2 linked regions of the Asticcacaulis excentricus CB 48 genome follow. The main gene of each other region encodes a partner of the protein of the gene in region 2 in a complex. Links are inferred from orthologs where the notes say so. Each region holds a gene or a part of one and is shown on either strand. Other genes may lie near its edges.

Region 1 (15,784 bases), on a different replicon or contig from region 2:
GACCAATTCGCAGGACGATATCGACGCCCTGTTCGACTGATCCCATAACGGACAAGGCCGGTCAACGGCCTGTCCCGCAGGCCTTCGTGATGGTGGCCTTCGCAAAACCCCTTCCGTCCCTATCCGGAAGGGGTTTTTGCTGTGCTATTTGGGTGATAGGATAAGCAAAGACGTTGCCTTCCAATGCATCGGAGGACGGTCATAGGGGGAGAGCATGAAGCGTCTGAGTGTATTGTTCTGTGCGGTATCTCTTTTGGCAACGCCGGCTTTGGCCTGCCGAAGTTCTATGTCGGAAACGCCGATCCTGTTTGATGAAGTACCGATGGCGCCGAAAGAGACCTTTATCGCGCAGGTCAGAGTGCTTGAATATACGACGCTGGACGGGGAGGGCGTCATCGCCGTCGAACCGCTGTCCGTATTGAGCGATCACGCGAGGCCCAGACGATTGCTGCTGAGCTACCATATCCTCTCCAGTTGCGACCGTGGGCCGCGCGTGGGAGAGGAGGGCATAGTCGCTGGAAAGATAGTGTCTGAAACGGACGGCGAAATGCGCATATTCCCTTACCGGGGGCCATCCAAAGCGCGTTTGAGCACGATCCGCCGCGAGGGCGGTCGCCTCGAAGTCTATTAATATCAGGCCCTTAGCGCCGCCAGTTGCTGCGACAAGTCGGTCTGGTCGCGGCTGTCGATGGAAGTGCAAATCTGCTTCACATCGACATAGCTGAACGGTTTGGGCAGCAGATAGTCGGCCTGTTCGCGGCGCGCCTTGTTGAGCATGGTGCGGATCATCACCGGGTCATTACGCTGACCGGCAGACATGATGCCGATGGGGGTGCCGGGGGCGCGCTCACGCAATTCCGCCATGTGGTCCAACACATTGTCTTCGCCCAGAAAAATGTCGGCGAGTATCAGGTAGAAGCGCGCGACATCGAGCTGCGCGCGGGCCTCGGTCAAGGAACTGGCCGTGACCACTTCGCAGCCCTGCTGCGCGAACATGCGGGCGATGATACGCGCCTGAGTGGCGCTGTCTTCGATGATCAGGACGGTTCGCGACACGGCGCCACCCCAGGAGTGTTTATGACATCCTTATTTTGGATGCGACCTGTTGACAAAACATTACTGGGGAACGCGACCTGACGTTGTTATTTACCACGCCAGAGCGGTGGAAACGTAACGGGCGCAGGCCTTTTCGCTTTCCAGCACCTTGACCAGCAATTGTGCGTCCAGTTGGCCCTCGGCGTTGGTTGCCTCAAGGGCGTGGATGCCGGCCGCGATAAAGACGAGGTCGAGCCCCTGACCATTGGCCCCCAGCACATCGGTGGGCAGGCCGTCGCCGATGGCGAGAATGCGCGATTTATCCACCTCACGCCCGACCACCGCGTTCAGGGCCCGATAGCAGAGGTCGTAGATGGGGGCGTAGGGTTTGCCCGCCATGATCACGTCGCCGCCAAAGGCCATATAGATGTCGGCCAGTGTCCCGGCGCAGTAGATGATCTGATCACCCCGCTGCACGATGCGGTCGGGGTTGGCGCAGATCATCGGAATGCCGCGCTGAGCGGCGGCTTTCAGGTCGGGGTGGTACTGCTCCAGCGTGTCGTTTTCGTCGTCGAACAGGCCGGTGCAGGAGATGAAGGCAGCCGTGTCGGGCGTGCCGCTCAGATCGACGCCCAGGCCCTCATATAGTGGCGCGTCGCGTTCCGGCCCGATGACCCAGGCCGCCCCTTTCTGAGCATAGTCTTTCAGGAAGGTGCGCGTGGCGTCACCCGACGACACAATGGCCGAAAAAGCGTCCTCATAGACGCCCAGATCGGCCAGTTGCGCCTTCAGCCCGTCCTGCGGGCGCGGGGAGTTGGAAATCAGCACCACTGGCCCGCGCTCGGCCTTAAAGCGGCGCAGCGCGTCATAGGCTTCGGGAAAATGCCGCCTGCCATTATGGATGACGCCCCAGATGTCGCAAAAAACCGCGTCATACTCAGCGGCGATGTCGGACAGATGGGTCAGCAGGTGCGGGGCGATCATGGCGGGCCTTTCGTTGAGAGCGGCCTTCATAGAGCAAGCGCCGGGAAAGGGGAATCCGGTTTTTCACTGAAAGGACAGGGCAGGCGCCCCAGCGCGACGCCTTATTTCAGAACGCTGGCCACGTCCACCAGTTCGACCTCGTGCATCTGGTTCAGATAGGCGTCGAAATACGGCTTGTGCGACGCGCCAACGACGCTCAGCACACGCGCTCCCGGTGTCTTGACAAAGGCGGCGCGGATATTGGCCACCATGCGCAGGTTACGCACCTCCCACCAGCCGACATACTGACGGCCCCAATACTCCGGGGTCTTGTCCGCCGCCGCCTTTCCGAAGTCGGATGTGATGGCATACATCTGCATCGGCGGGCTGTTGTAATAGCGGAACAGGTTCAACATACCGGTCGCCGCATTGGCGTCGGCGGCCGGCGCGGGCGGGGTGGGGTTCTTCGGGCTCGACCAGATGCGGGTGATGGCCGCTTCGAAGCCCGGATCTTCGCTTTGAACCGCATCCGAGGTGTGATCGTCGGTGGCATAGACGCGCTCAAGGCCGCTGCGCGCCGCCAGCACCGCCGCGATCTGATAGTTTTCATTAGGGGCCGCGGCAATGTCGGTCAGCAGTTTAAGCAGGGCCGCGTCGATGCCGTCGCCGACGCGCCGTTCTGCGACGGGTAGTCGCAGCCACTGCACCAGCGCCGACGCCCGCTCATTGGCGGCCAGAAGCGTCGCCGCCAGACGGCGACGCGCCGCAGGGGTGGGGTTGGCGGGCCACGATGCCAGCATCGCCTCCGCCTGCGCACAGGCGGTGGGCACATCAAGGCCCGTGGCCTTTTGCGCCGCGTCGGTGGGGCGGCAATACTGATCGGCAACGCCGGGGTAAATCGTCGGATAGCGGCGTAACTGATCGCATTGCATGCCGGAGAGGGCTTCGATGGTGATGACCGTCGGCTTATAGGCCGCCAGCTTGTCGAGAAGCGCGTTCATCGAGGCCGGATCAAATTTTTCGAGATTGCTAAGGTGGATGCTGCCCAGCACCAAAACCTGGGTCTTCGGCCCGGCGACCAAAGGCTTCCAGGTGGTTGGATCAAAGGCTGGGGTTTGCGCCGTTGCGGGGACCCCCAGCGACAAAGCTAAAGCGACCCCCAGACCCGCACGTACCCAGAAATTCTTCATGATGTCCCCTTGTGGTTCGTCACCCGTAACAGCCTACCACAGGTTCGGCCCGCGTCTATACTTTATACGTTCCGGCTTCGCGGGGCTTTGCAAAAAGGCCTCAGTCGCGAAGCCACGGATTAAACACCGGTACGCGGGCTTTTCCACAGTCCTGCGTATCGCGGGTGACGAGGGTCAGGCCGTGGCACAGGGGGGCCAATGACCAGATCCAGGTGTGAGAAGGTAGAACGCTACTTACGGCCATCTTCGACCAGCCGCCGCCAGCGCAGCATCACCACTTCTCTGACCGGCAGCTCGCGTTGCGTAAGCAGCGGGCGGATGCGGTGATTGAGCCAGTCGTTCAGCTCGCTGCGCCGGGTGGCGTCCTCAAGCCGCCAGTAGCCGGGGAGAGCAGGGGGGCGAGATAATCTGGCCGTGCTGACTAGAATTGTACTGGGCCGAGCGACGTTAAAGACCCCAAAGATCGCTTTTCAAACTGCGCCCCTCCCTTTGAATAGAGCTTCTTATCGAGCGCTTTCACAAGCGGTTCGCGGGCTTTGTGATGTTTGAATACGGAAGGAACGTGCCGCAGGAAGCGCGAATATCCATCCTGATGCGCGGATCGCATCTCGGAATCAATGAAGTTACGCAAGGCCATAGCGCTATCGCGATCATAGGCCCACAGATTGCGCCCTCGTTAGGAGATCAGGAAATACAGATCATCAGGCCCGTTCAGGCGGTGTTTGGATCTGAAATGACGGGCTGCGGACCGAACGGAACCCGTGCTGCTTCCGGGGCGGCTGCGCCAATAATGGCTTTGCGCCCACAATTGAGGTTCATATCCGTCTGGTAGGTCGTGACTGCCACCTTGCAGGGGGCCATGCAGCCCCGGATAATATAAGGCGGAGAGCCATTTATGGCCACAACCATCCACATACTGATGATAGTCAAACGCCATATTGATTTTAAAGTAGGCGATGTCGTCCCGGCGCTTGATCCTGCGATAGGTTGCAAACTCAAACTCAGCCGGACATGTGCGTATCGGACAGTGAATAGCGAGCCGATGCGGGACGGCATTGCATTTGTCTAGCCCTGTAACAGCATCACTTCGACCTTAAGCTCGGCGGCGTTGCGGCGGCAGCGTCGATTTGATGAAGCCCGCCGGCGGGGCGGTTTCCAGCAGCACCTGCTCCTTGATGGCGCGCGGTTCGCCGAACAAGTGGCCTTGCGCGTAGGCGACTTCGATTTCGAGGATGTCCACCACCTGACGCTCGTTCTCCACCTTTTCGGCGATGACGTCGATGCCATAGCGCGCCAGCAGGTTGGCGTAGTCGCCGGCGTGGATGTCTTTGAGGAATCGCAGAGCCGGCTTACCGTCGATATTCATCAGCTGATCGAGCAGCACATTGGCCCCTATCTTCACATAGCGCACGTCTGAACGTTGCAGGTCGGTCAGGTCGAGGTCGATCGAGGTGATCTTGTCCAGCGAGAACTTGAAGCCCATATCGGCCAGCCGCGCCATGTGGCGCGCTTCCATGGCGCCGCGCGCCGCATAAGCATCCTGCCCCAGCTCGAAGATCACCGAGCCGGCCAAATCGCGGTTTTCGTTGAGAAATTCCAGGAACTGCGGGAAGAAAACTTCATCGCGTAGCGAGGTCAGTGAGATGTTGCAGAAGATGCCGATGCGGCGGTCCTGCTTGGCCAGACGGCGCACGATCTGCACGCAACGGAACAACAGCAGGTTGTCGATGGAAGGTACCAGACCTTCGGGTTCGGCCACAGACAGATATTCGGCGGGCATCAGCACGCGCCCTGTGGCATCGCGCAGGCGCGAGAAGCTTTCGTAATAGATGGTCTTGCGCTGCGGCAGAGAAACGACCGGTTGCAGATAGAGGTCCACCCGATTTTCGATCAGCGCTTGACGCACGGTCTCAATCAGGGCCATGGCCTGCTGTTCCTGACGCGACAAAGGGGCGGGTGGTGCGACCTGCGCCGGTCCGGTCTTCCAATCAGACAGGCGTTCCTCAATGCTTTCGCCCAACTTAAGCACCAGGTTTTCCAGCATCTTGACCTCGGTGGTCAGCTCATCGGTGCGGCCGACGCGCTGGTGCTGCATCTGATCAGCCAGCTCAACCATGTCTTTCTGAGTGACATCAATGGCCTCGACCATCAGTCGGTGAGCGTCGCGTACCAGATGAATCTCTTTGGAGAGGCGGCGTTCAGACAGGTATTGATTGACGAAGTTGTGGATGGCGAAACACACGGCCATCGTCGCCAGTGCCGCCGCGATACACGCGCCGGTGTCCGATCCCCCCGCATAGAGGGCCATAGCCGCGCCCATGGATAGGAACAGATAGGTTCCCATCAGCAATATGGAGGTCAGTCTTCCCATCGGGTGTCCCTGTCGAACAGCCGCGCAGAATCGCGCCGGGGGCGACTATGCGGCGATTTGCGGGCTAAGCCAAGCGCGCGTTAAGATTTATGAACAACCCGTTAAGCGAGCCGGGCGCGACTAGGCGAGAAGCCCGTCACTGGCGCGGCGCAGGGGGCCATTGTAAGGCTGATCGGCCTTGCGACGACGGTCGGGGCCGAAATAGTTTGCGCAGCGAATATAGGGGCGCGGGCGCATGACCACGGCGTCGAGGCGGCTGAGGAGGGCGCGGGCGGTGAGCGGCTTGGCCACGAACTCATTGACCCCGGCGTCGCGTGCTTCGACCACGCGTGAGCGTTCGGAATGGCCGGTGATCATCACCACGGGCAGGTAGGGATTGATCGAGTCGCTGGCCGTACGCAGCATCCGCGTGAATTCGACCCCGTCGATGGGGTACATGTTAAAATCGACCAACGCTATATCGGCTGGGAACTGCCGCAGCAGGTCGAAGGCCTCGGCACCGTCGCGCGCTTCGCGCACGTCCCGGATGCCCGACCCCTTGAGGATGGCCAGAACGATGGAACGCATGTGCTGATTGTCTTCAACCAGCAGAATTTTCAGGGCACCGTAATCTGCCATATCCCCCAAAGTCCGGATAACGCTCTGCCCCTGCTGTTATGTAAAGGCGGCGTTGTTTTTGCAAACCTGTGACAAAGAGTAGCGCTGTTACGATGAAGGCGCAGTGAGATCAAGCCTAAATAAGCATCCGATTTATGGGCGACGGGCTCAAAGCGGCGAAGTGTCGCAAGTAAGTTGAAAATCAAGAATATTATTATACGATAAACGATTTTATGTACGGTAATATGTACCCTTTTATTGCGCGCTGGACGCAATCCACAACGACGGGTCGAGTGCGCGGTCGCGCCATTTCAACCGCCAGCAAAGATGCGGCCCCGTCGCGCGGCCTTTCTGCCCCACCTGACCGATAATCTGCCCCATCGTCACGAAATCACCCGCCTTTACGGTCAGGGTGGACAGGTGCAGATACATGCTGATAAGGCCTTGCCCGTGGTCGAGCAGAATCAAGCCGCCTTCGAAATGCAGGTCGGGTTCGGCCAGCGCCACGCGCGCCGTTTGGGGAGCGTAGACGGGCGTGCCTTCGGGGGCCGCCATGTCGAAGCCGTAGTGCGGGCTTTTCGGTTCGCCATTCAGGATGCGTTGATTGCCGAAGCGCCCGGAATTGACGAACCGGCGCAAGGGCCATTGATATGGATGGGTGAACCAGATGGCGTCTTCGCGACTGGCGAAGCCGGTGTTTTTGAGCTCGCGCTCTTTGGCAATGCGTTCCAGAAGCGCCGGGTCTGAGGGGATGACCTGATCAGAGGGCAGGCCGTCGATGCGCTGAGTATCATAGGGGGTGCGCAGGATTTCGAAATCCATGATCGGGCCCGATCCGATGGACAGGCGTGCCATGGACGGCGCGTCTCGGTCGAAGCCGATGATGAAATCGCCGTGCGCCGAGGTCAGGCCGCGTGCCGTTCCATCCAGGATGATCTCCTGACGCGGTTCGGCGCGGCCGATGGCAAAGCCGCCCTGCACAAACTTGCCCGTGAGATTGTAGGGACCGCTTTTCAGAGTGCGCGTCCACACCGAACCATAGGGTCGCGGATCGGCGTTCAGAAGACCGGGCGTTACGCTACTGGCGAAGCCCAGCGCGAGCCCGCCTCCTAGAATATGCCGGCGTTTTAGCGTCCGTTCAGAGCTTTCCATCGGGCAGTGGCCTCTTCCGGCCCGGCATAGGCCTCCTGCGTGCGGGGGTTCCAGTAGCGCAGGGCCTCCAGCGGTATCTGCTTGCCCGACACGGCGCAGATCACGAACTTGCCGGGACGCATAACGGCGTATTCACCGTCTCCGTAATGGAGGATGGCCTCATCGGGTAGGGGCGGCTTCGCATGCATATTCATGTCTTGAACATAAGCCGCTAGCGTGAGGGGATCAAGCGTCTGCAGCGTGTCCGCGTCATAAAAGCCTGATTGCGCGTGTTGCTGATTTGCGGATAGGTTGTGACCGCCGGGGTGGGGAGGGGTATTATGCGGTATGTGTTCGGGGTGATTATGGCGATAGGACTGAACGCGGCTTCGCCCTCGGTTATGGCCCAGTCGGCCCCGTCAGAAACCTTCGGCTATTCCGTCAGCCCCCCTGATTTCACAGCCGCCGAAGCGACGCGCCGATTGGGTAGCGCCTCCCTGACCTTCTGGGTAGATGGAACCCTTCTGCGGGTCGCCGCGCGCGCGGCTACGCCAGCTGTGCGGTTGTGCTGCACGGTTCAGCCCGACATGCAAGCCTTAGGGGAGGGGCTATGGGGCCTGACATTGGCGTTTCCGGATCTGAACCGATCGGTCATTGGGTTGCAGACATCCGCCGATAAGACCACGCGGCTTTACTGGCACGGGCCTGACGCACCTGCGGAGCCTGAGGCTGTGGCAAAACTGAGTGGAAGCCTCGAAGAGGTGGAAATAGACAGCGCCCATCTAAAAGCCCGGCGGAATCTGACCCTATACAGACCGAAACGCCCGGCGCCGTCGCAAGGCTATCCCGTGGTCTATATGGCCGATGGCCGCTCGGTCGGTCACTTTGCGCGGATCGTGGAACGGCTGATAGACGAGGGTGTCATCCGCCCGGTCGTACTGGTGGGAATCTGGAGCGGCGAAGGCCCCGCCACCAACGGCGGGTTTGATCAGCGTAACCGCGAATATCTACCCTCGCCGAAGGTCGATCCGCAGGCCTATGCCGATCATGAAGCCTTCGTTCTGAAAGACGTCATGCCGCTCGTCGAGGCGCGTTATCGGGTCAGTACGCGGCGGGCGGATCGCCTGACCTACGGCTTTTCCGCTGGCGGATCGTGGTCCTTATCTTTTGCGCTCAGGCATCCGGATGCGTTTGCGCAAGGGGCGTCTGCCGGTATGAGTGCCGGCCCCGGCAGTTTCACCTTTTCCGGTAGGGAGGATGTCAAACTTTACATCAGTGCCGGGCGCTATGATCAGTTTTACAGCGGGGCTGAAAAAACCTGTCTGAAAGCACAGGTGGCCGGGCTCACCTGCCATTTCACAGGTATGTATGCGGGCCACGATCTCTTTGTGTGGAACCTGGCCCTGCTTGACGCCCTGAAGGCCGTCTTTCCCGCGTCGGACTGAATCTTGAGGCCTAAAACAGACTGCCCTGTTCGGGTTTGAGAGGGGTCGGTCTGGGCTTGGTGGCGGGTCTGGTCGGGGGGGCTGAGGTGCCGTCGCTGGCCACAACGTCCAGCGTGCGGTCGCCCTTGAAGGTCAGGGTCAGGGCTTCGCCCACGCCTACCCCTTCGGGAGAGGTGACGAGGTGGCCATCGGCGCGACTTACTCGGGCGAATCCGAGGTTCAGCGGCCGGTCGGGGTCGAGGCTCAGGCGCAACTGATCCAACCGGTGCAGGCGCTCGGATTTCTGGCTCAAGAGGCGAGCCAAAGCGGCGGCCAGACGTTGCTCTAACTCAGGCAGCCGGGCGCGGCGTGCGCTGTCGTCGAGGCGACGGTTTAGGGCCGCATCGAAACGCTGGTTCAGGCGGTTGAGGGCCTCGCGCTTCAGGTCGAGCGGGCGCAGGGTCAGGGCCGGGGTCAGGCGCGCCGATAGGCGTGTAAATTCAACCCTTTGCCGCTCCACGCCGCGCGTCAGGGCCGCCGTGGCGCGTTCGGACAGTTGCGTCACGCGCTCGGCCTTGAGGTGACGTGGGCGCTCCAGCAGGGCGGGTGAAAAACGCGCCGCCGTGCGGGCAAAGGCCGTGTCGTGGGCATTGAGATTGCGCAATAATCCGCCACCCAGTCGGTGCGCTGCGTAGTCGAGCCTTTGTTGCGCGGCGTCGATCAGGTCCTGTGGCTTGGGCAGGGCACGCCCCAGCAGGGCCACGCGCTCACGCCGGTTGCGCAGGGCCTGATCAAAGCTGCCCAGACGGCGGCGCTCCAGATCGAGCACAAAGCCGCGCAGTTCGCTCAGGACGGGCGTCGCCATTTCCGCCGCCCCCGTAGGGGTGGGGGCACGGCGATCCGACACAAAGTCGATCAGGGTAGTGTCGGTTTCATGCCCGACGGCGGAAATAACGGGAAGGGTGCACGCGGCGACGGCGCGCGCCAGCCCTTCGTCGTTGAAGGCCCACAGATCTTCGACCGAACCGCCGCCGCGCGCTACAATCAGCACGTCCGGGCGCGGGACAGCCCCCGATTGAAAACCATTCAGGGCCTGAATGATCTGCGCTGGGGCGGCGTCACCCTGCACAATGACGGGCCAGACGATGACGCGGCAGGGCCAACGATCGCGGATACGGTGCAGGATGTCGCGGATCACCGCCCCGGTCGGTGAGGTAATGACGCCGATGGTTTTCGGCGCAAAAGGCAGGCGCTTTTTGCGTTCCGCTGCAAACAGACCTTCGCCGTGCAGCTTTGCTTTGGTGCGCTCAAGCTGCGCCAGCAGGGCCCCGATCCCCGCGGCCTCCAGGCTCTCAATCACGATCTGATACTTGGACGAGGCGGGGAAGGTGGTCAGCTTACCGGTCACGATGACCTCAAGCCCGGCCTGCGGTTGCGCTTTCAGGCGGCTGATATTGCCCTTCCAGATGACGCCGTCGATGGCGGCGCGGTCGTCCTTCAGTGTCAGATAGACGTGGCCCGAGGTATGGCGCGTGACCTTGGAGATTTCGCCACGCAGCCGCACATGGTCATAGGCGCTCTCAATCGTGCGTTTCAGCGCTCCAGCCAGTTCGGATACCGACCAGGGCGGGCTGTTAGACTGCGAATCAACGGGGCTGAGGAGGTCTTCGGACATGTCACCCGTTTACCTCTGACGCGTAAAACTGTCACGTGACGAAATGACCGGTTGCACACGCGGAAATAACGTTGTTTTCTTTATTCTGTGCTAAACTAGAGCGATAAAAAAGAGAAAGGCACCTGATGATAACCGAAACAGACGCACCGGTTTCCGAGGTCCAGCGGCAGGAGGCCCAGCGCCTGAACGCCTTACGCACTCTGGAGATCCTCGACAGCGAGGCCGAACCCGAATTTGATCAGGTCACCCGGCTGGCCGCTGATGTGTTCGATGCGCCAATGGCGGCGATCTCGTTGATCGACGCGATTCGCCAGTGGTTTAAGTCGAGCGTCGGTCTGTCGGTTTGTGAAACCCCGCGCGAGCAGGCCTTTTGCGACTACACCATCTGTCGCGATGAGGTGATGGTGGTGCTGGATGCCACGAAGGACCCTCGGTTTGCCAATAATCCGATGGTGTTGGGTGAAGCGCATATCCGTTTCTATGCCGGGGCGCCTATCCGCTTCGGTGAGGTGCTTGTGGGGTCCCTGTGCGTCATCGACACCGAGCCGCGCGCCGAATTCAGCGCGCGCGACCGGGCGCGTCTGACCACGTTGGCAGCTACCGTGTCGTCGCTGATGACGCTGCGCAAGGACGCCCAGATGCAGAAGAGCATTGTGCGTCGATGCAACGAAAATCAGAAGAAGCTGGAGATGATGGAGGCGGTGGCCGGGGTCGGCTACTGGCACGTCGATCTGGAAAACCAGACGGTGGAATGGTCGCAGGGCGTCTACCGCATCCACGGTCTGACGCCGCAAATCTTTCACCCCGACCTGACCAATGCACTGGAGTGCTATCACCCCGATGACCGTCAGCGCGTCAGCGACTGCGTGAAGGCCGCCGCCTACCGCGGTGAGGGGTATAGCTTCGAAGCCCGACTGATCCGTGCCGATGGTGACATCCGCACGGTCTTCAGTCAGGGCTCGGTCGAATGCGACGAGGCGGGGCAGCCCCTGTCGCTGTTCGGCGTGCTTCAGGACGTTACGGGACGCAAATCTATAGCGGCGTGAGCTTGTACAGGGCGCTGGCGTGGCCGCGCAGCTCCAGCGAAATCTCTTCGTCCGCCGTCGAAACGGCGCCGGTCCACAGATTGTGCACGCGCGCCTTTTGCGGTGCATTGATGGCTTTCAGCGGCTGGTTAACCACCTGCGGGTGATCGCTGATATTGAAAATAGCCAGATAGCGCGCTTTTCCGTCTGCGGTTTCCGCCGTCCACACCACCTGCGCGCCGTCGTTCGAGACGGGCAGGTTGTTCACGCTATCCTGATTGAGGGCGATCACCTCCTTATTGTTAAGGAGTTTCAGCGTCGCTTCATCCAGCGCCCTCAGATCGCCGCCCATGATCAGTGGCGAGCGCGCAATCGACCACAGGGTCATCAGGGTCTGCTGCTCATCCGGCGTAAACTTGGTCTTGCGCTGCCCCAGCGCCAGCAGGCCCAGAGGCAGCATGTCGGCATCGGGCCACGCCCCCGGACGGCGATAGGGGCTCCAGTCGGCCAGCCGCTTAAACTGTGCCTTCAGCATGTCCCAGCTATCCCAGAAGTCGTCGGAAATGCGCCACATCTGGGCATGGTTCTGCGCATGGACCGCCCATTTGAGGTCCGTCTCGCCGGGCGACAGGCTGAGCACGATCGGGCGGCCCGACGCGGCGATGGCAGCTTGCGCGCCCTCGATTTCAGGCCAATTGATGTCATAGGGGCGGCTCATATCGTCCATTTTGACGAAATCCACACCCCAGTCGGCAAACAGCCTGAACACCGAGTTGTAATAGGCCTGAGCGCCTGGCTTCGACATATCGACGCCGTACATGTCGGTGTTCCAGGTGCAGACGGAGTTGGGGTTGGCCACGTCGCGCGCCGTGTATTTAGTGCCCAGAATCGGCAGGTCCTTCTCATAGGCCAGACGCGGAATGCCGCGCATCAGGTGGACGCCGAACTTTAGGCCCATGGCGTGCACCTTGTCGGCCAGCGGCTTGAAACCGGCGCCATCGGCCGCCGACGGGAAACGGTTCGGCGCAGGAAACAGGCGGCCATAGCCATCCATGGCCAGCTCCGCTCCGTGGCGGTACTCATAGCCGGTGGCATTAGGCTCATACCATTGAATATCCACGGTGAAGACGTCATAGCCTGAGGGTAAGAGCTTATCGGCCATGATCTTGGCCGTCTCCAACGCCTGCGCTTCGGTGAGCGTCGTGGCAAAGCTGTTCCAGCTATTCCAGCCCATGGGCGGCTTCGGCGCACGCAGTGTCGGTGACTTCGGCTGCGTGGCCGCGACGGCGGGGACGGTAGCGGCCCCGATCAGAGCCGGGGCGGCAAACAGGGCGCGGCGGTTCAGCATGGACATGGCGGATTCCTCTTTTGCATTTGTCTGACTATTAGCGCGATGCGGTCAGAATGCCAGTGGGAAAATGCGACGGCTCAGGCGTTGCGCAGGATTTTTTCCATGGGCCTGCCCTTGGCCAGTTCGTCGACCAGCTTGTCCAGATAGCGGATTTCACGCATCAGCGGGTCTTTGATCTCTTCGATTCGCACGCCACAGATCACCCCCTTGATTAGGCTGCGCGACGCATGTAGGAGCGGGGCCTGTGCAAAAAAGGCCTCGAAGTGGGTTTCCGCTTCCAGATGTGCCACCAACTGGTGCTGATCGTAGCCGGTCAGCCAGCGGATGATCTCATCGACCTCGGCCTGCGTGCGGGCCTTTTTCTGCGCCTTCGTCACGTAATGTCCATAGACGCTGGCGACACTCATTGCATAGATACGATGCGGGGTCATGTGGGTTTCCGCTTCTAAGGCCTGCACCGATCCTGCACCGAGTAAAGCTTGATCGCAAACGCTGATTTTCCGCTTGACCCGGGGGCCGTCCTGTCGGAAGTCACCCCCATGAATATCCTGCTGATCGGTTCGGGCGGCCGTGAACACGCCCTTGCGTGGAAAATCCGGCAATCGCCGCGCGTGGCGCGTCTGGCCATTGCGCCGGGCAATCCCGGCATGGCGGCGCTGGGCGAGGTGCACGACCTCAAGGTCACCGATGTGGCCGGCCTGACGGCGCTGGCGGTTGAAATGCAGGCCGATCTGGTCGTGGTGGGTCCGGAGGCGGCGCTGGCCGAGGGCATTGCCGATGCCCTGAAAGGCGTCGGCATTCCCTGTTTTGGCCCGACGCAAAAGGCCGCGCAACTCGAATCGTCGAAGGCCTTCACCAAGGACTTCTGCCAGCGCCACACTATCCCCACCGCAGCCTATGAGACCTTCACTGACCTTGATGCCGCCAAGGCCTATCTGAAAACCCAGAGTGCGCCCTACATCATCAAGGCCGACGGTCTGGCGGCCGGCAAGGGCGTGGCCATTTCGCCCGACCTACCCGACGCCTATGCCGAGCTTGAGGCCATGTTCGGCGGGCGTTACGGTGCGGCGTCGCAAACCGTGGTCATCGAAGAGTTTATGGCGGGCGAAGAGGCCTCGGTCTTCGCCATTGCCGATGGCGAAACGGCGCTCCTGTTCGGCTATGCGCAGGACCATAAGCGCGCCTTTGACGGCGATGCCGGGCCCAATACGGGCGGCATGGGCACCTACAGCCCCGCGCCGGTAGTGACACAGGATATTCTGGACATCACCGAGCGTGAGATTCTGGCCCCCACTATGGCGGGCATGAAGGCCGAGGGGAACGCCTATACAGGCGTCCTCTATGCGGGTCTGATGATCGAAAATGACCGCCCGCGTCTGGTCGAATATAATGCCCGCTTCGGCGACCCTGAGTGTCAGGTGCTGATGCTGCGCCTTAAGAGCGATCTGGTGCCCTATCTGCTGGCCGCCGCCACGGGCCGACTGAAGGACATGCCAGCGCCGGAATGGTACGAAGATGCCGCCGTTTGCGTCGTCTATGCCGCCAATGGCTATCCGGACAGCCCCCTCGGCGGCTCGATCATTCGCGGGTCTGAGCAAGATTTTGGCCCGAACGTCAGCGTTTTCCATGCCGGGACCAAGCGGCTGGACGACGGGCGTCTGGCGGCCGCCGGTGGGCGCGTGCTCAATATCTGCGCGCGCGGGGCGACGATTCAGGAAGCGCGTGACGCTGCCTATGACGCGATTGCCAAAATCGACTGGCCGATGGGGTTCTATCGCTCCGACATCGGCTGGCGCGCACTCTGAACAGCGGTCTTTGGCCGATGCGTGCGTCGGCGATCAGGGCCTACAACTCCATACGCACGCGGATAAACAGCCACGGCTTTGAGCGGTTGCGTGTCAGCTCCAGCGCCCGCACCGTGCCCGTGGCGCGGTCGCCGTCATAGCGCACGCGGTCATAGTCGTGCACGCGGCCCGGCAGGTTGTTCAGTTCAAGGCGCCACAAGGTCTTCGGGTTCAGCTTATATTCGGCAAACAGGTTCAGCTTCGCGCTCCCGCGCGCATAAGAGATTTCCGAGGCGCGATAGACCTTTTCGTCATAGCCGTTCCAAACCGAAAAGCCCCATTGAGTGCGACGCACCGGCAGGTCCTGCGAAAACTCCAGCAGCCAGTCGGTTTCGGTCTGGCGCGATAGGCGGCGCTTTTCCTTCGTCACCGGATCGGTCACTTCCGAGAGGAAGACGCTGCCGTTGAATTTCAGCATGCCGCCGGGGATGCGCAGGCGGTCCATCGGCAGGGTGAAGGTGGCCCCGATCTCTTCGGCCGTTCCGTCGCCAATATTCCCTTTGGCGTCAAACACGCTGCCGTCGGCGGCGACAATAGGCACGCGGTCGATGACGTCCGACACGTCCTTATGGATGAATTTCAGCACCAGCGCGCCCTTGTCCCAGAAGCGGTAGCTGGCGTTCAGCTCCGTCTCCCATCGCTTGTCGGGCTCAAGGCTGACATTGCCGGCATTGACGGTGGAGTCCATCAGGTCGATCGAAGAGACGAAATCGTCGAAATCGAGCTGACCCAGCACGCGCTCAATGCGCAGTAGATATTGCCATGGCCCATTGGGCGACCACGTCACCTGCACCTTGGGCTTGGCATAGCCAAAGCGCTTTTCGTCCGGGCGTTCGCTGGTTTGCGACAGGGTGGACCATTCGTATTTCAGACCCGTTTCAACGCTGAGCGCCGGAGTGGCGCGCCAGGTGGCCAGAAATGAGGCTTCGGTGCGGTCTTCCTCGACCTTGACGCGAGAGGCGGGCAGATCGACCACCGTATCATTGACCGTCAGCCCGGTGTTGCTGTCGCGCGAATTATAGGCCTTTTCCAGCCCGACCTCATAGGTCAGCCGCTCGCTGCGCGTCCAGATCAGTTGCCCGGAGATGATGTTTTCTTTCTCCACCGAGTCGTCGAGGAAGCGCGTCTCCTCCGATGGATTAATATAGAGGTCATCGACCTCTTCGTGCGAATATTTC
Region 2 (15,856 bases):
TCGCCCTTCGGTATCGACTATACGGGCTATACCAACTACCCGCTGGGCGGGAAGGACATCTCACCGGAAGGCCTGAAACCGTTTCGCGAAAAATACGTCCTGTTTGCGCCCATGATGCGCGACTGGGCGAAGATCGCCTATGAAAACCCCGTCTGGGGCGTCGCTGAGGCCGATGACCGCAAACCGCAATCCATCGACCTTGGCGGCAAGTGGAAGCTCGACGTGCTCTATGGTGAGTGGCAGTTCGGCCTGACCGAATGGACGTGGTTGGGCAAGATCGACCCGGTGCCGGGGCGTGAAAAGCCCAATGGTGGCGTGGTCGTGGCACAGTTGTCGGAAGATGAGTTTCTGATCACCGGAGTCCACGCCCGGCTGAATTTCGGGCTGGGCCCCAAAAACAAAGGCAAGAACCTGATCTTCCGTTCGGTCGAACAGGGGCACTTTGAAAACGGCCAGTGGGTGGTCGATTTCGTGTGGAATGGCGACCAGACAGACTACGGCCTGAACCTGACCGGCCAGCCGGCTGTTCTTAAGGTCAAGCTGGCAACCTATTGATAATCAACCCTCTTTCTGTTCGCGCAGAGAGAGGGCCGGGGTGAGGGGACGCTTAGTTTGTCCTGCGTGCCCCCCTCATCCGGCGCTTATGCGCCACCTTCTCCCTCAAGGGAGAAGAGATATTCGGGAGAAGACAGATGAAACCCTATATCTACGCCTCGACGCTGGCCGTCGCCCTGATGGCCTCCACGGCGCTGGCCGGGACCTACAGCCGCACCGATACCGGCATTGTGGTCAAGCCGGACACCGGCACGGCGAAAGAAATCCGCCTCAATGTCATCACGGACTCGATCATTCAGGTGGTCGGCGTCGATGACCCGGCGCGCGCGCAACTTCCGTCACTGATGGCTGTCGCCAAGCCGGAAGGCAAGTTCACGGTGGCCGAAGGCAAGGGTAGCGTGACCGTTAAAGCCGCTGCCGCCTCGGCACAGGTCGATCTCAGCACCGGACGCATCACCTTCTTCAACGCCAAGGGTCAGCCGGTCCTGAAAGAGGTCAAGAGCGCCATCACGCCCGTGACCGTCGAGGGTAAATCCTATGTGGCCACCACGGCTCAGTTCAACCCCGGCACGACCGAGGCCTTTTACGGTCTGGGGCAGCACCAGAACGCCCAGATGAACCTCAACGGCGAAGACATTGAGCTGCGCCAGCACAATATGGATATCGGCATCCCCTTCGTTGTGTCGGACAAGAATTACGGCGTGCTGTGGGACAACAATTCGGTCACGCGCTTTGGAAATCCGGTTCGCTTCGGTCTGGCCAGCCGCGATCTGAAACTGACGGCGCTGGATGGCTCAAAAGGCCTGACTGCCAAATACTATGTCGATGACAAGCTGATTCTGACGCGTGTTGAGCCCGACATCCGATATCAGTTCCTGAGCGATGTCGATAAGTACTGGCCGACCGATCCGGCGCTGAGCAAGGCCGCGACGACGGGCAAAAAAGTCAAGGTCGTCTGGGAAGGCTCGGCCACCTCAGACACGCCGGGCGTGCACAAGATGCGCCTGTTTGCCTCTGACTATGTGACGATGAAGGTCGATGGCAAGACGATCTTCGACCACGGTATTTGGCGTATGGGCTGGAACGCCTGGTACAACAATTTCGAGCAGACCTTCGTCAAAAACAAGCCAGTCAAGTTCCAAGTCGAGTGGCTGCCGTCGGGCGGTCTCATCTCTTTGCACCATTCCAATCCGGAACCGGCAGCCGACAAGCACTCGCTGCGCTTCACCTCTGAGGCAGGCACAGGCCTGACCTATTATTTCATCTCCGCCGACAGCCTCGACGGCGTCATTTCCGGCTATCACACCGTGACGGGTAAGCCGCCGATGATGCCAAAGTGGGCCTATGGCTTCTGGCAGTCACGCCAGCGTTATGAGACGCAGGACCAGCTTCTGGGGGTGCTCAAGACCTATCGCGACAATAAGTGGCCGATCGACAATATCGTTCAGGACTGGTTCTACTGGCCCGAAGACCAGTGGGGCAGCCACAAGTTCGACCCCGTTCGCTTCCCAGATCCGCAAAAGCTGGTCGATGAGGTGCACAAGCAGAACGCCCGCATCATGATCTCGATCTGGGGCAAGTTCTATCCCAATACCGACAACTATAAGGAGCTGGACGCCAAAGGCTATATGTGGCGCCGCAATGTCGAACTGGGTGCCAAGGACTGGGTGGGGCCGGGCTATCTCAACAGCCACTATTCGCCCTACAATCAGGAAGCGCGCGACATCTACTACCGCCAGATGAAGGAAGGTCTGGCCAAGTACGGCTTCGACGCCTGGTGGATGGACAATACCGAGCCGGACGTACGTTCGAACACCAGCCCAGAGGAGTTTGCCGAGTTGATCACCCCGACCCAGATGGGGCCGGGCGCACTGGTTCACAACGCCTATTCGACCATGAGCTCTCAGGCCGTCTATGAGGGGCTTAAGGCCGATCAGCCGGACAAGCGTCAATTCATCCTGACCCGTTCGGGCTTTGCGGGAGTGCAACGCAATGCCGCCGCCCTTTGGTCGGGTGATGTCGTCGGCACTTGGGACAATCTGTACGATCAGATTTCGGCAGGCGTGCAGACCGGCTTCTCCGGCGTGCCTAACTGGACGCACGATATTGGCGGCTATGCACAGGAAACGCGCTTTCAGGGCAAGGATGTCGGCGCGCTGCAGGAAAATCGCGCCGCCGGCGGTACGGGTACGGCTGAGGACCTGAAGGAATGGCGTGAGCTGAACCAGCGCTGGTGGCAATTTGGGGCCTTTTCGCCGCTCTTCCGCTCGCACGGCGAAGGCGTGAAGCGCGAAATCCACGAAATCTCGCCGCCGGGTTCGCCCATGCGTGCCAATATGGTGTGGTTCCTTGAGCTGCGTTACCGGCTGATGCCGTACATCTATTCGGCGGCGGCGGACGCCCATTACGAGTCGGCGCCGATCATGCGCGGCTTTGCGCTGGACTTCCCGACGGATGCCAGGGGTAAGGACGTCAAGGACGCCTATATGTTTGGTAAGTCGATCCTGGTCGCGCCGGTTACGAAGTATCAGGCGACCTCACGCAGCGTCTATTTCCCGGCGGGTGCAAATTGGTACAACGCTTATACAGGGGAGACAGTAAAGGGCGGTCAGACGCAGACCGTTGCGGCCCCGCTAGATCAGTTGCCGCTTTTCGTCAAGGCAGGGTCAATCTTGCCCATGGGCCCGGTCATGCAGTATGTCGATGAAAAGCCTGATGCCGCGCTGACCATTAATGTCTATACGGGTGCCGATGGCCGCTACAGCCTCTATGAGGACGATGGTGTGTCGAATGGCTATGAGAAGGGCAAGTTCACCCGCATCCCGTTCAGCTATAGTGACAAAACCGGTGAACTGACCATCGGGGCCCGCACCGGCCAGTACGATAAGATGGTCGCGGTGCGCACCTTTAAGGTGCGTTTCTTGAAGGCGGGCGACAAGACGACCGACTTCGACGCCCCGGCCATCAACGTCGCCTATTCCGGCAATGCGGTGAAGGTGAAGCGGCCGTAAGTGCGCGTGTCTTACCCCTCCCTGCTTCTGGTGGGGAGGGGATTAATAAGCGAAGCGCAGATGTTGGTTTCGCTGGTTTCAACGATCAGAGAATTTGTTGAAACTCTCGCAATGCGGCCTTCCTTTACCGCGCTTCGCGCGGTACCATCTCTCCCGACAAACCGGGGTCGTAGGACGGGGGGAGAGGCTGTCCCACACTGAAGACATCCGGGGCCTGTTTGGGGCCGGGGCGGTATTTGACCCCCTTCAGCCAGAGTTTCAAGGCTTCCCAGTGTATGCCCCATACGACCTTGAGAGTCATGAGCGGCATGGTAAGGAAGTATCTCATCAACACGCGGTCGCTCAGCGCCTCGCGTTGGGCAGTGAAGCTAGCAACCAGCATTTTTTCGCGGCCTTCTGGGCGCACTTGCTCCAGCAGGATGCGCAGGCCGAAGCGCGCCTCCGGTGGCGTCAGGTCAAAGCTGTAGGCCATGTCCATATCCATGAACGGCGATACGTGCAGCCGTTTGTCAGCCGCCTGATGAAGCCGCCCCTTGTCCTTTACCGGCAGGACGTAGCAATGACGGTCGCCGAAGGTATTGTTCACCTGATAGACCACTGCGCGCAGGTCGCCGTCGGGCTTTTCAACGAAATAGAGGCTGATCGGGTTGAAAACGAAACCCATAACGCGCGGCATGGCCAAGAGGAACAGCCTATCGCCCGGCTCATAAAGCCCCTGTGGCGTCAGAAAGGCAATGATCCGCTCCCGCAGTGGCGTGGCGGTGTCGCCCCTGATCGGCCCGTGGTCGCGCTCATAAAAGCCCAGCAGGTTGAAACGGTTGAGTCCCAGCGTCTTTAAGGGTTTGAGGCTTTGGTCGAGGTGGTCGAGATCGAACAGGATCTGAAACACTGAATATTCCAGATGGTGCACCTTGGGCGCAAAGCGGTGGTGCATGACGGGGCCGGCATAGAGGGCCGGGCGCATCATTCCGCCGCCTCCAGTAGGGTGCGGCTCGGTTGCCAGAAGATGCGTGAGCGGCTCCAGTCAAAGGCCCATGGGCGCGAAACGCCACTGATAGCCTCAGCAACGGCGAGACCCGATTGGAGGCCGTCCTCGTGGAAGCCCGCACCAAAATAGGCCCCGCAGAACCACGTGCGGTTGACACCCTGTAAGGCTCCCAACTGCGTCTGGGCGGCGATGGCGGCCTGATCGAAAAGGGGGTGGTCGAACATCATTCGCTTGATCACCTTGTTTTCGGCAATCGGCGTGACGGGGTTGAGCGTCACAAACACGTCCTGACCGGGCAGGTTTTGCAACAGGTTCATCCAGTAGGTCACGCACAGCATACGCCCCGCCGTCATCTCGTCCTTGCGGCCGATATAGTTCCAGCTTGCCCAGGCGTGGCGGCGGCGCGGCATCAGGCTGGCGTCGATGTGCATCACCACTTCGTTGTCGGTGTAGCGGAAGGCCGACAGCACCTCACGTTCCTGCGGCGTGGCATTGTCACCCAATATACGCAGGGTGTCGTGGGCGTGGGTGGCGAACACCACCTCGTCGAAGTGATGCCTCTCGCCTTGCGTATCGGTCAGGGTCACACCTTCGGCTTGGCGTTCGGCCCGCAATATGGCGCAACTGGTGCGGATGCGGTGTCTGAACGGTTCAATCAGGCGCTTTACATAGGCCTGAGAGCCGCCGGTGACCGTGCGCCACTGGATGCGTTCGGCCAGATTGAGCTTTAGCAGACCATGATTTTCAAAGAAGTTCATAAAGGCGCGGAAGGGATAGTCCATCACCTCGGCGGCCGATGTGGACCAGATGGCGGCGGCCTGCGGCACCAGATGGTCCTCGATAAAGGCCCGCGAATAACGCCGGCTGATCAGATACGCGCCCAAAGTCAGGGTCTCATCCTGACGCGCCTTGTAATCGAGGGGGGCGGTCTTGTAGAAGCGGACCAGATCCCACATCAGGCGCAGGAAACGCGGGCGCGCCACATTGCCCCACTGCGCCAGAAGCCCGGCTAAGGACACAGAAGCGTATTCCAGACGCCCCTTGTCGATGGAGACGCCGAACGACATGTCAGAAGACTGATGCGGCGCGCCGATATAGTCGAGCAGGGCCGTCAGATTGGGGTAGCAGGGCGTATTAAAGACGATAAAGCCCATATCGACCCACAGAGGGGCTTCGGCGCTGCCGATATTGACGCTGTGGCTGTGGCCGCCGGGTCGGTCTTCTTTTTCAAACACCGTGATGTCATTGTGTGGGTGGAGGTGCCAGGCGGCTGATAAGCCGGAAATCCCTGTGCCCACAATGGCGATACGGGGGCGGCGGGAAATGTCCGGGGTGGCGCGGCTGGCGTCGTACATTCTTGTGTCCTTATATATGCTGCAACGCTTACGCCGGGAGTCGAGCGCTGGATCATCCTATCTGATTTTCCGGAAATACTATTCTGATTCATCCAAACCTGTGGCCGCGGCGTAAAAGCCTCATGACAACAGCCAAGTCCACATCGACTCTTTACGGGCGGCCTCAAATGTCCTTTGACCGCGACGATTTAATCGGGTCTTCTGCGCGTATGATCGTCGCAGAGACTGGCCTGAGCCGGGGAGGGCGTCCCGTGGGTGTGCCCGAAGCCCTGATTTTACGCATCGCCGAAGGGCGTGACCGCGCGGCCTATGCGCAATTGTTCAGTCAGTATGCACCCAAACTCAAGGCCTTCATGATGGGGCGCGGTCTGACCGCCATCGAAGCCGAAGATTTGGCGCAGGATGCCCTGCTGAATGTGTGGCGCAAGGCGTCCTACTTTGACCCTTCCAAGGCATCAGCGACGACGTGGATCTATTCTATCGCGCGGAACCTGCATATCGACGGCGTGCGCAAGCAAAAGCGGGCGCAGACCCTGCCGGAAGACCTGTGGGCCCCGGAGCCGGAACAGGCTCCGGATACGCACCTGATCGGGGTGCAGGACGCCAAAACCATCGGTGTCCTGATGCAGACCCTGTCGCCGGAACAGCGTGAAGTGGTGCGTTTGTCGTTTTTTGAGGACCTGTCGCATGGAGACATCGCTCAGGCTCTTTCTATCCCTCTGGGGACTGTGAAATCACGCCTTCGGCTAGCGTTGTTGCGGCTGCGGGCGGCTTTTGAAACGCGAACTGAAAGTAAAAGCGTATGACGTCCATCAGCCATCACCTCGATGAGGTTATCCTGCTCGACTACCACCGCGGTCGTCTGAATGCTGGTCAAACCCTTCTGGTCGAAACGCATCTGGAAATGTGCCCACATTGCCGCATGTCGCTGCGCCTGTTTGACGCCATCGGCGCGTCTATGCTGGACGAGGTTTTGCCCGTCGATATGTCGGATGACGCGCTTGAGCTCGCGTTGGCGCGTATCGAGCGCCCCGAAGAAGCGCCTGAGCCGCGCGTTGCGCCCGAACTGCCCGCCTATCTTAAGGGAATTGAGTTGCCTGAGTCTGTGCGAGCAGCGGCCTTTAAGCCCCGCTACTGGGGCGCGCCCGGCGTTTGGATGGCGCATCTTGACGCCCCAAAAGATGGGCGCGGCCTGACCTATCTGATGTACGTCAAGGGCGGCATGCAAATGCCGGTTCACGACCATCAGGGGCTGGAGATGACTTTGGTTCTAAGCGGCTGTTTCAGCGACGATCGCGGGGCTTATCATCCAGGCGATTGCGTGTCGTGTGACGAAGGCGATCACCATTCGCCCCTGATCGCGTCGGACGATTGCCTGTGCCTGATCGCGGCGAACGCGCCCATCGCGCCGAAGACGCTTTTGGGTAAACTGTTGCAGCCTTTCGCGCGTATCTGATCCGACCCACATTTCCAAAGGTGAGGCATGAAGATGTTTCTGAGCGCGCTCGTCCTGACCCTGATCGCGTTTGCGGTCATTGACACCGTATGGCTGACTCTCACCGCCGGTCCTCTGTATAAGCCATTGATGGGCGGTCTGATGGCTACGCGTATCAACATACCGGCTGCCGTAGCGTTTTACTTGCTATATGGTCTTGGTGTGACGTGGTTCCTGACCTATCCGGCCTTGTCCGGACAGTTGCCGGTTCATGGTTTGGCCGCTGGATGGTCACTGACTGTCAGTGCGGCACTGTTGGGGCTGATGGCCTATGGCACCTATAATCTCACAGCGATGGCGGTGATCCGCGACTGGTCCTTCAAGCTGGTGGTGATCGACATGATCTGGGGCGCCGCGCTGACCACGGCCGCATCGCATCTGGTCGTGTTCACCGGGCGGCTCGTCAAGATATAGATTTTTTGCAGCGCGCGTTTTCTTTATAATAAAAAACTCAGACGGAGGCGGCCCTATGTCCAGCACCTCGACAACCCTCGGACCCCATTTTGCCACAACGAACGCTGATCTGCATGTGGTACCGAAGCCGCTGCGGCGGCCGTTGAAGACGCTGCGACATAACTGGCATCGCGGCAATCTCGACATCATTCTGCCCAATGGCACGCCATTTGAAATCCGCGGGCGTGAGCCCGGCCCGCACGGCGTGCTAAAGGTCAATGATTTCCGCTTCCTGCGTCGCGTGCTGTCGGCGGGTGATGTCGGTTTTGCCGACGGTTACGTAGCTGGTGAGTGGGACACGCCCGACCTGCCGGACCTGCTCGAAGTGTTCACGCTGAACATCGACCGGCTGACGCGCTTTTTTATCGGTAACCCCTTTATGCAGATGATGAGTCGCCTTCTGCACAGCTTCAACCGCAACACCAAGGAAGGGGCGCGGCGCAATATCTTTGCCCATTACGATCTGGGCAACGCTTTCTATGGCGAGTGGCTGGACGCCACCATGACCTATTCGTCAGCCCTGTTCAAAGGCACTGACGACCTTGAGCGGGCGCAAACGGCTAAGTACGCGGCGCTCGCGCGACTGGTTGATCTTAAGCCGGGGCAGAACGTGCTCGAGATCGGCTGCGGCTGGGGAGGCTTTGCCGAATACGCCGCCCGGATGGGCGCCAGGGCTACCTGCCTGACCATTTCGCCATCTCAGCACGACTATGCGGTCGCGCGCATGCAGCGGCTGGGGCTGTCCGATCAGGTCGAAATCAAGCTGCTCGACTACCGCGATGTGACGGGCGAATACGACGCCATTGTCTCTATCGAAATGTTTGAGGCGGTCGGGATGGAGTACTGGGACACCTATTTCCGCAAGGTGTCAGACTGCCTGAAGCCGGGCGGTAAAGCGGCGCTGCAAATCATCACCATCCGTGACGAGCTGTTCGAAGATTACCGTCAGCGCCCGGATTTCATTCAGCGCTATATCTTCCCTGGCGGTATGCTTCCGTCGCCGTGCAAGCTGCGAAGCCATAGTTCCAGGGCCGGTCTGTCGGTTCTGTCGGAGCAGTCGTTCGGCCACGACTATGCCCGCACGCTGAATATGTGGGCGCGGCGCTTCGATGCGGCCTGGGGCGAGGGGCGCATCATCGGTTTTGATGAAGCATTCCGCCAAATGTGGCTGTTTTATCTCGCCTATTGCGAAGCGGGCTTCCGCACTGAGCGTACCGACGTGGTGCATTTCGCGCTTCAGAAAGCTTGAACTACCCGGCATCTTGCCGGTCCGGCGCGTCCCATACCGCCTGTGCAGGACGCATTTAAGCACTTGTCTCCCCCCATTGGGCGGGCTACCAAACCTCTCACTAAAACGGAGCGGGAATCGTTTTCGATTCCTGTCAGAGAGGCAGCGGTTTGGCCAAGAGCGGCACAGCGCAGAAGCAAGACGGGGCGATTACCCTCGTGCGGCACGGCGAACCGGCCCTTTCGCGGCGCGTCAAGCTGACGGCGGCCGGTTATCGCGACTGGTGGGGGCGATATACGCTGGCCGGGCTTCTGGAAGGGCAAATTCCGCCGCCACAACTGGTCAAATGGGCACAAGAGGCAGGCTATGTCTACTCCTCGACCCTGCAACGCTCCATTGAAACGGCTCGCGCGGTTTGCAAGGACAAGCCTTTTGAGTCGCTTGATCTATTTATCGAAGCGCCCTTGCCGCCGCCGAATTTTCCGAACTTCCTGACTTTTTCGCCTAAATACTGGGGCGGGATTTCCCGTTTCTGGTGGTGGGCCTTCAATCACCATGCGGGCGAGGAAACGCGCAAACAGGCCGAGGCCCGCGCCGCGGCGGCCGCGCGCCTGCTGCACGACAAGGCGCAGACGGGTGACGACGTCTTGCTTCTGGCCCACGGCTATTTCAACTGGATGATTTCGCTCGAATTGGGAAAATTAGGCTATAGCCAAACGTGCGAGCAGGGGTTTAAGTACTGGGGCTGCCGTCGCTATGAGCGACGCGCCTGAGTGGCCCTGGCTGAACGCCACCCTCCTCCTTACCCTAATTGCGTAACGAAAGGCCAATGATGACCGTACCCGCCGAAACTTTGTCTTTTGAGGACGCGCTGGCCCAGCTTGAGCGCATCGTGGCGGAGCTTGAGTCTGGTCAGGCCCCGCTGGAAAAGTCTCTGGAACTTTATAAACGCGGTGCTGCGCTGAAGGCCTTGTGCGAGGAGCGCCTTGAGGCCGCCCGCCTTCAGGTCGAAAAGATCACCTTGTCCAAGACCGGTCAGGTCGAAGGCACGGCTCCGGCGGAGTTCAACTGAGGTGATGCCGGTCGCCGCCAATTCCGACCTGCCGCCGCTGCATGAACGGATGCAGGAGACCGCCGATCTGGTGACCATGGCGCTCGATGAGCTTTTGCCGCGCGCCGAGGGGTTTGAGTCGCGGCTGACCGAGGCTATGCGCTATGCGGCTTTAGGGCCGGGCAAGCGGCTTCGACCGTTTTTTGCGCTGGAAACCGGGCGTCTGTTCGATGCGGATTCTCAGGCAGTGCTGAGGGCGGCGTGCGCGCTGGAATGTATCCACGCTTATTCGCTGGTGCACGACGACCTGCCGTGCATGGACGACGACGATATCCGCCGTGGGCAACTTACCGTGCATCGCGCCTATGATGAGGCGACGGCGGTGCTGGCCGGGGATGCGCTTCAGACAGTGGCGTTTGAGATTCTGGCTTCCGAAGATACCCATGAAGACCCGCGGGTGCGGGTGGAGCTGATCTCGCGGCTGGCTCTGGCTTCGGGGGCGCAGGGCATGGCCGGCGGTCAGATGATCGACCTGATCGGCGTGTCTGATGATCTGGGCGGTGTGGCGCGAATGCAGCGTATGAAGACCGGCGCCCTGATTGTCCATGCGTTCGAGATTCCGATCATTATTGCCGATGCTCCAGAGAAAGAGGCCAATTCCCTGATCCATTTTGCGCAGGATCTGGGTCTGGCCTATCAGATTGCCGACGATCTTCTGGACGTCGAAGGCGATCCGGACCTGCTGGGCAAGGCTGCGGGTGGCAAGGACGCGGCCAAGGGCAAGACCAATTTCGTCACGCTTTTGGGACTGGATGAGGCGAAGGCGCGGGTGCGGCTCCTGTCAGAACAGTGTAAGGCACGGCTGGAGGTTTTCGGGACTGATGCGGACATTCTGCGCGATAGCGTTGATTTTGTGCTTAAGCGGCAGAGCTAAGTGTGAGTTTCTCCCCTGAGATCTGCGCAGAGTAACGGAAAGCCGTCGCTACTGGACAAAACCTTGCCGCAGTTTTATGTCGGTTATGCTAGTATCGTGAATATGAAGTTCGCTTCATTCGGATATCGACAACTGTGCGAACTTCATATTCAAAACGATACTGGCTACAATAAGTAGCTAGTATCCCGTAGAATCTGAAATCCGCCAGAGGGCGATATCAGGCCAATGCGAATTTCAGATTCAGGACACTAGAGACGAACAAAACCATTGCCGGTTCTGATCCGGCCTGTGAGTGCACCGCTTATGCCACAACCCGAAACGCCGGTCCTGGACACGCTGACGGTCCCGGAAGCGATCCGCCATCTGTCCGCCGCTGAGCTGAAGACGCTGGCCGACGAGGTGCGCGCCGAAACCATTGATGTGGTGTCGAAGACGGGGGGGCATCTGGGCTCGGCGCTGGGCGTGGTCGAGCTGACCGTAGCGCTGCACCATGTATTTGAAACGCCCAGCGATATTCTGATTTGGGATGTCGGTCATCAGTGCTATCCGCACAAGATTCTGACCGGACGGCGCGAGCGTATCCGATCCTTACGCCAAGGCGGCGGCCTTAGCGGCTTCACCAAACGCTCGGAAAGCCCCTATGATCCGTTTGGCGCGGCACATGCGGCCACCTCGATTTCGGCTGCATTGGGTTTTTGCGCGGCGCGTGACCATAAGGGCGAGACGAATAAGGTCGTGGCTGTCATTGGCGATGGTTCGATGTCGGCCGGCATGGCCTATGAGGCGATGAACAATGCCGCAGAAACTACCAGGAATCTGACGGTTATTCTAAACGATAACGATATGTCGATCGCGCCTCCGGTCGGCGGAATGAGCGCCTATCTGGCCAATCTGGTCTCCGGCGGCGCCTATCAAGCCGTGCGCCGCTTTGGCAAGAGCGTTGCCGAACGCCTGCCGCGTGCGCTGTTTGAGATGGTGCGCAAAGGCGAGGAGTTTTCGCGCACCTACGTGACCGGTGGCACCTTCTTTGAGGAACTTGGTTTTTATTATGTCGGGCCCATCGACGGGCACGATATGGACAACCTTTTGTCGGTCTTTAAGCGCGTGCGCGACATCACCGACCGCCCGGTGCTGGTGCACGTGGTCACGCAAAAGGGCAAGGGTTATGCCCCCGCTGAAGCCGCCTCTGACAAGTATCACGGCGTCGCGAAATTCGACGTCATCACCGGTGAGCAGGCGAAGCCGAAGGCGAATGCCCCTAGCTATACTGAAGTCTTTGCCGCCGAGCTGATTAAGCAGGCGCAGATCGACCCGAAGGTGGTGGCCATCACCGCCGCCATGCCGTCGGGCACGGGACTTGACCGTTTTGCTGAGGTGTTTCCGACGCGTTGCTATGACGTCGGTATCGCCGAACAGCATGCCGTGACCTTTGCGGCCGGTCTGGCGGCGGACGGCATGAAGCCGTTTTGCGCGCTCTATTCGACCTTCCTGCAACGCGGGTACGATCAGGTGGCGCACGATGTGGCGCTTCAGGACCTGCCAGTGCGCTTTGCCATCGACCGCGCGGGTCTGGTCGGGGCCGATGGGGCGACGCACGCTGGGACGTTCGATATCGGCTATCTGGGGACGCTGCCTGGTATGATGATAATGGCGGCCGCGGATGAGGCGGAACTGGCGCGCATGATTGCCACGGCCACCGCCTACGATGACGGGCCCTCGGCGTTCAGATACCCGCGCGGTGAAGGCGTGGGTGTCGAAATCCCGGCCGTACCGGAAACCCTGGCTATCGGGCGCGGGCGTATCGTGCGCGAAGGGTCAAAGGTGGCCATCCTGTCGCTAGGGGCACGCTTGCCGGAGGCTTTGAAAGCCGCCGACCTGCTGGGTGCGCGCGGGCTTTCGACCACGGTGGCTGATGCGCGGTTCGCCAAGCCGCTGGATAAGGAGCTGATCCTTCAACTGGCGCGCCACCACGAATGCTTGATTACGGTCGAAGAGGGCGCTATGGGCGGCTTCGGGGCCTTTGTGCTGCACTATCTGGCGGGTGAGGGCGCGCTGGATAACGGTCTAAAAATCCGCACCCTGACCCTGCCGGACCGCTTCCAGGATCACGATAAGCCGGAAAAGATGTACGCTGATGCTGGCCTTGATGCGCAGGGAATTGCGGCTTCCGCCATGAAGGCGCTGGGGTTCAGCGAGGCCGACATCGCCAAGTCAGCGGTGCTTTAACCCTGCTGGGCTGTCAGGGCCGTTTCCGGCTCTTTAGAAACAATCTTGAACAAGGCGACCCCCGCTCCAGTGGGTCTAAGGCGGTGTTGTTCCCAGTTTTGCAAGGTCTTAACTCTGACGTGCATTAGACGCGCAAATTCGCTTTGCGACGGACCGAGTTGTTTCCTCGTTGCCGTGGCATCGGGCGGCGCGAGGGTTCGTCCCGTCCGGCGGTGATTTCTGCTGCCTCCCCGAGGCTTTGTATCAGATCGGAAAAGCAGTGGCTCGTACACCATAGCGCCTTCACCAATTGTGCCAGAGTGGCGACTTTACTGTCCGTCAGAAATCCTTCTTCGATTTGGGATAGACAACCAGCGTCAGAGTTTTCTGGTCGGGTCTGATCTGATCCAGTAATAAGTGGCGCCCACGCCGCCGCCGCCCTTGATCAGGTCGCCCCAGTCGGGGTGAGTCGCGAGACGCCTTTGCAGATGCCTGTACTCATCATGCGAAAGCAGTTAGGTGAGCTGACAGGTGAAAGCAGATGTCCCAAGAAATTCCATCGAACGGCGTTGTGCACCAATGGCGGATATGGACGAGATAAAAACGGCGCCCCATTTGAGCGCCGTTTCTCATTCAAGGCCTTAATTGCTGAGCACAATCGCGGCGATCAGGCCAGTGGCTACCGCCGCCAGCACGTAGCGGTCATCGACCTGCCGCCATTCATAACCGCGCGGCGGGGCATAGAGGTGGCGGTGACGGCGATAATCTATGGCATAGCCCCGGTCCCAGTCACGATAGGCCACGTAGCCGCCGCGACGCCATTCGGAGCGTTCGCGCCATCCATATTGGCGACCGCGATCATAGCTGCGGTACGAGTCGTAGCGTCCGCGCCGGTCGTCGTAACGGTCATAGCGTTCGTATCTGTCATCGCGATCATCGCGATCATACCGCTCGTGTCGGTCGTGGCGATCATAACGCCCGTGGTCACGCGGTTGTGCCGCCGCTACATCAGCCAAAAGCAGGGAGCCAGCCACCATAGCCAGCAAGGACGTAGTCATTATGCGTTTCATAACGGTCTCCTGTCGTGCCCCATCCCTTTGATTACAGACTAATCCCGCCTGCCTGAACCGAGCATGAACGGATATATGGCGTAGGCATTCAGTCGCCTCTTCCCTGAGATAAAGAAGTGATTGAGCGTGGACCGATGCCTGATAAGCAGATCGTCCCTTATCTCCTTTATCTTTTTTGTGAATTGCCATCGATTGCACGCATTGGTTCCGGTTTACAGACGCAAAACCTTCGCTAACCTGAGGTTTTAAAGTAAAACGGAGCGCAGGGTGACCGAGCCGCAATCGCAAGACGCCATACGGCGTTCCAAAGGCTTTCTGGGGCTGGTCGAAAGGGCCGGAAATCTGCTGCCGGACCCAGTGATGATCTTTGTTTGGCTCATCCTTGGGCTGATGGTGCTTTCGACCATCGGCGCGCATTTTAGCTGGTCGGCCTCCATTCCCTATAACGGCGACGAAGCCCCGCACTGGGCGACGCTGGACAATGGCGTGGTCACCTATACGGCGACCAGCCTGTTTACCGCTGAAAACATCGGGCGGTTACTGGTCGATATGCCCAAAACCCTTACCGGCTTTGCACCGTTAGGCGTCGTGGTCGTAGTCATGTACGGGGCCGCCGTGGCCGAACGCTCAGGACTGTTTTCAGCGCTGATCCGCTCATCCCTGCGCAATGCGCCGCGTGCCATCCTGACCCCTTGCGTGATCATTACCGGCATGGTGTCGCACCATGCGTCGGATGCGGCTTATGTCGTGTTTATCCCTCTGGCCGGGCTGATCTACGCCTCGGTCGGGCGGCACCCGCTCGTGGGGATTGCTGCTGCCTTTGCCGCTGTGTCGGGCGGCTATGCTGGCAACATCACGCCAGGACAGATCGACGTGCTGCTGTTCGGCTTCACACAGGAGGCTGCTCGCATTATTGATCCGGCCTGGACGATGAATCCGCTCGGCAACTGGTGGTTCATCCTCGCCATTGTCTGTCTGTTCACCCCGGTGGCGTGGTTTATCACCGATAAGGTGGTCGAGCCGCGTCTGGGCAGATGGGGCGGTTCACCGGATACCGAACTTCAGGCCGAACTGGCCAAATCTGAAATCACACCCGCTGAGAAAAAAGGTCTGAAACGCGCCGGGATCGTTGCGGTGTTGGTGGTGGCCGGGTTCGCGGCTCTGGCCCTGTGGCCCGGCTATACCCCGCTGATCAACGAAGACGCGACGGGTCCGGCGCAGCTTCAGCCCTTCTATGCCGCCCTAATTGCCGGCTTCTTTCTGCTTTTTATCGCCACCGCCATCGCCTTTGGCACCGCGGCCGGGACCATCACATCTGACAACGACGTGGTGAAGATGATGGGCGAAGGGATACGCTCGCTGGCGCCCTATTTAGTGTTTGCCTTTTTCGCTGCGCACTTTGTGGCCATGTTTAACTGGTCAAGGCTGGGGCCGATCACCGCCATCAATGGCGCGGAAATCCTCAAAGCATGGGATTTACCCGCCCCGCTGTTGCTGGTTAGCGTGCTGCT

The links.
Region 1: the proteins of ASTEX_RS06980 (region 2) and xseA are in contact, whole or in part, in a cryo-EM structure (PDB 8TXR), measured with the Escherichia coli proteins. The link is inferred for Asticcacaulis excentricus CB 48 from one-to-one orthologs.

What each region holds. Positions count from the first base shown.
Region 1 is NC_014817.1:1,284,496-1,300,279, forward strand. The notes cover bases 8,065-10,989. They hold xseA (exodeoxyribonuclease VII large subunit), read right to left. Parts: upstream 10,387-10,989; coding sequence 8,743-10,386; downstream 8,065-8,742. Other genes in these bases: ASTEX_RS17410 (alpha/beta hydrolase), read left to right, coding at 8,065-8,732; ASTEX_RS17420 (PAS domain-containing protein), read left to right, coding at 10,512-10,989. In the rest of the region: ASTEX_RS19545 (protein phosphatase CheZ), read left to right, coding at 1-40; ASTEX_RS17370 (hypothetical protein), read left to right, coding at 215-631; ASTEX_RS17375 (response regulator), read right to left, coding at 634-1,056; ASTEX_RS17380 (TIGR01459 family HAD-type hydrolase), read right to left, coding at 1,147-2,019; ASTEX_RS17385 (DUF5694 domain-containing protein), read right to left, coding at 2,121-3,188; flagella assembly cyclic-di-GMP phosphodiesterase TipF, read right to left, coding at 4,282-5,559; ASTEX_RS17395 (response regulator), read right to left, coding at 5,680-6,177; ASTEX_RS17400 (M23 family metallopeptidase), read right to left, coding at 6,412-7,308; ASTEX_RS17405 (DUF2093 domain-containing protein), read right to left, coding at 7,284-7,502; more of ASTEX_RS17410, read left to right, coding at 7,629-8,064; more of ASTEX_RS17420, read left to right, coding at 10,990-11,432; ASTEX_RS17425 (glycoside hydrolase family 27 protein), read right to left, coding at 11,419-12,765; ASTEX_RS17430 (DUF2200 domain-containing protein), read right to left, coding at 12,840-13,193; purD (phosphoribosylamine--glycine ligase), read left to right, coding at 13,302-14,567; ASTEX_RS17440 (TonB-dependent receptor plug domain-containing protein), read right to left, coding at 14,608-15,784. UniProt on the Escherichia coli protein: Bidirectionally degrades single-stranded DNA into large acid-insoluble oligonucleotides, which are then degraded further into small acid-soluble oligonucleotides.
Region 2 is NC_014816.1:1,512,888-1,528,743, reverse strand. The notes cover bases 8,541-11,537. They hold ASTEX_RS06980 (exodeoxyribonuclease VII small subunit), read left to right. Parts: upstream 8,541-9,917; coding sequence 9,918-10,157; downstream 10,158-11,537. Other genes in these bases: dxs (1-deoxy-D-xylulose-5-phosphate synthase), read left to right, coding at 11,374-11,537; ASTEX_RS06975 (polyprenyl synthetase family protein), read left to right, coding at 10,162-11,070; ASTEX_RS06985 (histidine phosphatase family protein), read left to right, coding at 9,256-9,858; ASTEX_RS06990 (SAM-dependent methyltransferase), read left to right, coding at 8,541-9,106. Also shown: ASTEX_RS07025 (GH35 family beta-galactosidase), read left to right, coding at 1-555; ASTEX_RS07020 (glycoside hydrolase family 31 protein), read left to right, coding at 693-3,566; ASTEX_RS07015 (DUF1365 domain-containing protein), read right to left, coding at 3,691-4,533; ASTEX_RS07010 (NAD(P)/FAD-dependent oxidoreductase), read right to left, coding at 4,530-5,909; ASTEX_RS07005 (sigma-70 family RNA polymerase sigma factor), read left to right, coding at 6,077-6,715; ASTEX_RS07000 (ChrR family anti-sigma-E factor), read left to right, coding at 6,712-7,365; ASTEX_RS06995 (DUF2177 family protein), read left to right, coding at 7,393-7,818; more of ASTEX_RS06990, read left to right, coding at 7,874-8,540; more of dxs, read left to right, coding at 11,538-13,296; ASTEX_RS06965 (RcnB family protein), read right to left, coding at 13,917-14,345; ASTEX_RS06960 (AbgT family transporter), read left to right, coding at 14,613-15,856. UniProt on the Escherichia coli protein: Bidirectionally degrades single-stranded DNA into large acid-insoluble oligonucleotides, which are then degraded further into small acid-soluble oligonucleotides.